DNA from 2 places in the Planococcus sp. ANT_H30 genome. Region 1 is predicted to be linked to the other one. Evidence: a T-box and tRNA genes for the amino acid it is inferred to sense, from the RefSeq annotation. Region 1 holds a T-box; the other holds one or more tRNA genes.
The links. A T-box is a leader RNA that pairs with one kind of tRNA and senses whether it is charged. The one in region 1 lies ahead of argS (arginine--tRNA ligase), so its partner is inferred to be a tRNA-Arg.
Positions count from the first base shown of each region.

Region 1 (3,201 bases):
AAGTTTATCAAAAGGCTATGCCTTATTTGAAAATCTATAGAAATAGAATAAACGCCACAGCTCACTTTGTCATAGAGCTGTGGCGTTTATGGATTAAAGCGTATACGAAGTGATTTTTACTAGGATGTACACTTGTCTAGTAAGAGCTTAAGCATTTTCTCAAGAGAAAGACGCTTATATCTTTATTTTTTAAATTCAGCTTTAAGAAGGTAGACAAGATCATATTGTGCTAGTTCATCTATGTGATTTTCAACATCGTTAAAAAAATCAGTAGATAGACTACTTATAACTTGATCATTTGAATAACTAATATTAGCTAATACCAACTCATCGTCAATCGACTTTTTTTCACCTTCAAGTTGTCCCCAAACACTTGCCATATCAACCAAATCTTCTGGATTAATTTCTATATTACTTACGGAACCTGTATGACCGTTACTACTAATTCCAATATTAAACGTCTGTTTTTCACCATCGTTCTCTAGTTTGGAGGTTGCAAAAATAATAGTACCGTTACCCTCTGCCTCTGCAGATAGAGAACCAACTATCTCCTCAATCAATGTACCTGATTGGTATTTTTCAACCCATACAGATACCTCTTTGTATTCACTATTAATACTGAAATCGAAAACAAATGATTTATCTGAAGTAGTTGTCAATATCGCACGTTCTTTCTCTGTTAATTCAACAGCAGAAATAGAGTTTGATTTTTCAACATCATTTGCACAGGCGCTCAAAAAAACGAACGACAGTGCGAGAAGTGTAGTTACTCTTTTCATTTAATGCCTCCTTTTATCTATCTATTCTATTATCTGTTTATAGTCTAGTTGTGTTGAAGAAACTAACTGAATATTTTTATTATATCGCAAGAAATAGATTTTGACTGATGATTTGCTGGAAATTCATCTTTTTACAAGTTTTGTATTGGTTAATCATTAGTTTTAACGAGTCTATATAAAGAAACAGTATGATAAAAGCTAATCTATGAGAAGAGAAAGCTATTATTCTTCTCATCTCAAAGCCAGAGTAGTCGAAACTAGTCAAGGACAATCTGGAAATTTGCAGAAGGCAAAAGCAACTAAAAAAGCTTCCTTTTTACTGAGTTAGCTATTTGAAAGTAATAATAAATAGGGTCTGTTCTTTAAGGAGTTTGACTTAAGGAAATTAGTAGGGTATGCTAATTGAAAAATATGTAAATTCTATGATGAAGAGAGTAGTTGTAATTAGATCCACTAGCGAGTCAGGGATGGTGAAAGCCTGATAGGTTCTATTACGATGAAGCGCACTTCTAAGAAACTGCCTGAATAATTTAGTAGGGTATTGTCGGGATATCCCGTTATCATGTTGAGCCGGTCCATAATAGTTGGACAATAAGAGTGGTACCGCGGGAAAGCCCGTCTCTGTATAACATATACAGAGACGGGCTTTTTTATTTTTATCTAAAAAAGGGGGAGATTGTATGGATTTATTGAGAACTTACGCTGATGAAATTGCTTCAAGTTTGAGCGGAATACTGGAGTTTAATGAGGTTGTGAAATTGATTGAACAACCAAAATATAGCACACAAGGAGATATAGCTTTCCCCTGTTTCACATTGGCAAAGCTACTTAAAAAGTCTCCAGTAGAAATAGCAAAAGACTTGGCACAAAAAGTTTCCCATCCTTTTTTTGAAAAGGTAGTGGCGGAAGGTCCGTATGTAAACTGTTTTTATAACAAAACTGTTGTCAGTTTAAAAACGATAAAAACAGTTTTACATAAGCGCACTGAATACGGATCTTCTGATATGGGACAGTCAAAGGTTGTGACTTTAGATTTCTCTTCTCCAAATATTGCGAAACCCTTTTCTATGGGTCATCTTAGATCAACTGTTATTGGTAACTCTTTAGCAAACATATCCGAAAAATGTGGCTTCCAAACAGTTCGAATCAATCACTTAGGTGACTGGGGAACTCAATTCGGTAAATTGATTGTTGCTTATAAAGCTTGGGGGAAAGAAGCAGATGTAAAAAATGAACCCATTAGTGAATTGTTGAAGCTGTATGTTAAGTTCCATGAGAAAGCTGAGGCAGATCCGGCCTTGGAAAATAGCGCGAGACTGTGGTTCAAAAAGCTTGAAGACGGAGATGAGGAAGCGAGAAAATTATGGGAATGGTTCCGAAACGAGTCGCTTCAAGAATTCGCTAAAATTTATAAATTATTAGATATTGATTTTGATTCCTATAATGGTGAAGCATTTTATAACGATAAAATGAATGAAATAGTGAAGTTGCTTGAGGAAAAACAATTGTTGGTGAAGTCAAATGGAGCTGACATTGTTGATTTGAGCAACTATAACTTGCCGCCATTATTAATTAGAAAATCAGATGGTGCTACACTATATGGCACCCGTGATTTAGCAGCAGCTGTTTTCAGAAAAAGAAATTATCAATTTGATAAATCCTTTTATGTAGTAGGACAAGAACAGACACTGCATTTTAAACAATTGTTTTTTGTGCTGGAAAAACTGGGATACGAATGGGCAAATGACATGATCCATGTTCCTTTTGGTTTCATCTTGAAGCATGGGAAAAAGATGTCCACTAGAAAAGGCACAGTAGTATTACTGGAGCAAGTCATCAAAGAAGCAATTGGACTGGCAGAGAAAAATATAGCTGAAAAAAGTCCGACTTTGGCTTTCAAGGACGAGGTTGCAAAAATGGTCGGAGTTGGAGCTATCATTTTTCATGATTTAAAAAACGAACGTCAAAATAATATAGAATTCTCGCTTTCAGAAATGCTGAAATTTGAAGGTGCTACGGGTCCATACGTTCAATATGCGCATGCAAGAGCTCGTTCGATTTTAACCAAGTCTGGCATTGATAGTTATCATCTCAATCCAGTGGGGTTAAATGATGACTACAGTTGGCCGATCGTAAAGTTATTACTTGCATTCCCAGAAATTATTGCAAAAAGCTTTGATCATGCTGAACCTTCACAAATTGCTAAATACCTAATTTTACTGGCACAAGAATTTAACACCTATTATAGCCACGTGAAAATACTAAACGAAGATCTTGAGCAAGAAGGGAGATTAGCATTGGTTCAAGCAGTAACAATTGTCTTAAAGGAAGGGTTACGATTACTGGGAGTCAAAGCACCTGAAAAAATGTAAGGAAGAAATTTAGCGAAGTGCACGAACTAACTCTTATTTTGATAATAAAC
Region 1 covers NZ_VOBJ01000010.1:99,364-102,564, reverse strand. Annotated here, with positions in the region: gene FQ085_RS16175 (hypothetical protein) at 183-779, opposite strand; T-box leader at 1,193-1,405, shown strand; gene argS (arginine--tRNA ligase) at 1,460-3,151, shown strand.

Region 2 (3,201 bases), on a different contig from region 1:
CTGCACACGTCGTACAACTTGCTTGTCCACGTTTTGTTCCTTTAGTAGAAAGTGATGAATACGAAGGTGAGTTTGCTCATCGAATTGTTCAAGATACATTAGCATCTATTGCCTATGAAGAGTTTGATACGGCAATTTTAGGATGTACGCATTATCCACTGTTACAAGGTTTTATTGAGGAAGTTCTTGGAGATACGGTGAACGTTTTGTCGTCAGCAGAAGAAACGGCCAAAGACGTCGAGCGATACTTGAGCTATAAACAGCAGTTTGCAAATTGGAACAAGCCGCCGGTGCATCGCTTTTATACATCGGGATCTACTCAGATTTTTGGCTCCATTATTCATAAATGGTTAGGCATTGAAAGACCCATGATCTATTCGATTCGATTTCCCAAAACCTGATAGCAGATGCTGTCAGGTTTTTGTCGTTATCAGCGAAATATGGTAAGCTATTTGAGCATATACAAGGAGGATTTTTATGACACGCATAGATAATAGACAAACTAACGAGTTGCGTCCTGTTTCAGTGGACGTAGACTATTTGATTCACCCAGAAGGTTCGGTATTAATCACGGTGGGACAGACGAAAGTAATCTGTACAGCGACGATTGAAGACAAAGTTCCAGGATTCTTGAGAGGTCAAGGCAAGGGCTGGATAACAGCAGAATATTCCATGTTGCCACGTGCAACGAACAGCCGAAACCGTCGTGAGGCTTCAGCTGGGAAAATTGGTGGACGGACAATGGAAATTCAGCGACTGATTGGTCGTGCGTTGCGAGCTGTTGTGGATCTGGAGAAGCTAGGTGAGCGTACATTGTGGATCGATTGCGACGTAATCCAAGCAGATGGTGGAACGCGTACAGCATCGATTACAGGGGCATTTATCGCTATGACGATGGCTATTAGTAAGCTAGAGCTTCCGGCATTTCCAGTAACGGATTTTCTTGCTGCAACAAGTGTCGGCGTTACAGCTGAAAACGGATCCATTCTTGACTTGAATTACGTTGAGGATTCTAGCGCTGAAGTTGATATGAACCTAGTTATGACAGGGGCAGGTCATTTCGTGGAATTACAAGGAACGGGAGAGGAGTCTACGTTTACACGTGCTCAACTCAACGAATTGCTGGACCTTGGAGAAGCAGGAATTCATCAATTGATTGCGATGCAACGTAGCGCGCTAGGCGATATTGCTGCTCGTATTGGAGAAAAGGTCGTTGTGGAACAATGAAAAAAATTGTAATTGCAACTCAAAACAAAGGCAAAGCTAAAGATTTTGAAGCGTTGCTTGCCCCTCTTGGGTATAAAGTGTTGACTCTACTAGACGTAGCACAAGACCTGGATGTAGAAGAAACGGGTGTCACTTTTGAAGAAAACGCCATCTTAAAAGCAGAAGCCGTTTCGAAAGTATTAGGTATTCCTGTTATTTCCGATGATAGCGGATTAGAAATTGATGCATTGAACGGTGAACCAGGTGTCTATTCAGCACGCTATGCGGGTGCTGCTAAGAGCGATAGCGCAAATATTGATAAAGTGCTTGAGAAAATGTCTGGCGTGCCTGAAAACGGACGTACAGCACGTTTTCGTTGTGTCCTAGCGGTAGCAGCGCCTAACGAGAAGACTGAAACATTTTCGGGTTCTTGTGAAGGAATTATTCTTAGTACGCCTCAAGGCAATAATGGTTTTGGCTACGATCCCATTTTTTACGTTCCTGCACAAAGCAAAGCGATGGCTGAATTGTTGCCTCACGAAAAGGCTGCAATTTCCCATCGCGGCAATGCCTTGCGCGAGTTACAACAGCGCATGCCTAAGTGGTTAAATGAAGAAAAACAAAGCTGAATTCATTTATTTTAATGTTTTTTTAAAATAGCATTGACTTTTCTTCAAATCATTTCTATAATTAAAATTGTCTTTCAATAGAAAAGCAAAGCCGCCCGCAATTGCAGGTGCCACCGTCTAGTCTCTAAGAAAGCTTTCGTCTCAGTAGCTCAGCTGGATAGAGCAACGCCCTTCTAAGGCGTCGGTCGGGGGTTCGAATCCCTCCTGGGACATTATAGGAATGTACATAATTCGAACAAAACCTCCACATCGTTTATTAAACGGTGTGGAGGTTTTGTGTGTAGAAAAAGTATTAAGGACGCTCAACATGTCTGTTTGTAGGTCTATTTCCGACTCGAATAAATCTAATTTACAGAAAAAAAGTGAGAAATTAAGAATATGATACAATTGTATTCAACTATTTATCAATAATAAGGAGTGGCGAAAGTTTATGGAAACCAAAAGGCGTATTCGCCCCGAATTGGAAGGCTTGCGTACAATTGCGGCGATACTAGTAGCCATTTATCATATATGGTTTAATCGAGTTTCAGGTGGCGTAGATGTCTTTTTTGTTGTATCGGGATTTTTGATCACAACATCTTTATTGTCTATGTACCGGAAAAATGGCAAAGTATTGTACTTTTCTTATATTGTCAAACTGATGAAACGATTGTTGCCTACAGCTTGGCTAATTAGTATTACAACTTTAATTGCGGGTCTATACATATTGCCAGTGTTTACAAAGCAGCAAACACTCAACGAATTTTTAGCTTCGGCGTTTTATTTTCAGAATTGGCGGCTTGCCATCGATTCTGTAGATTATTTGGCTCAGAACAACAGTGCTTCTCCGTTTCAGCATTTTTGGGCGTTGAGCATTCAATTTCAGTTTTACTTAGTTTGGTTATTGCTGTTTTTTGTGGCGATTACTTTATTAAGACTTTTCTCAAGCAATCACATTAAACGTATGCTGATCATCGTGATTTCGGTAGTTGCGATCGCATCTTTCGGCTATTCTGTTTACTTAACGATTGTCAATCAGCCAGTTGCTTATTACCATACCTTCACACGTGTATGGGAATTTGGAGTGGGTGGAATCCTTGCGTTAACCATTCATAAAATAGTGATTTCCTCACGTCTTTCCTGGGTTTTAGGGTGGATGGGGTTAATCGGATTGATTAGCTGCGGTATCGTCTTGCAAGTATCCCAGCTGTTCCCAGGTTATGCTGCGTTATGGCCAGTGTTATCCGCTGTCCTGATTATCGTTGCTGGGAATTATTCGACCCATTTCAGTGCTTTCCGATTGCTCAGCTGGAAGCCTTTAGTGAAATTCGGAAGTATTTCGTACGCGTTTTATTTGTGGCATTGGCCGCTCCTGATTTTCTATTAT
Region 2 covers NZ_VOBJ01000002.1:314,493-317,693, reverse strand. Annotated here, with positions in the region: gene racE (glutamate racemase) at 1-401, shown strand, start outside; gene rph (ribonuclease PH) at 478-1,227, shown strand; gene FQ085_RS07475 (XTP/dITP diphosphatase) at 1,224-1,835, shown strand; tRNA gene FQ085_RS07470 (tRNA-Arg) at 1,974-2,047, shown strand; gene FQ085_RS07465 (acyltransferase family protein) at 2,266-3,201, shown strand, end outside.
Region 2: it encodes a tRNA-Arg, which carries the amino acid that the T-box ahead of argS (arginine--tRNA ligase) is inferred to sense. The anticodon was not compared.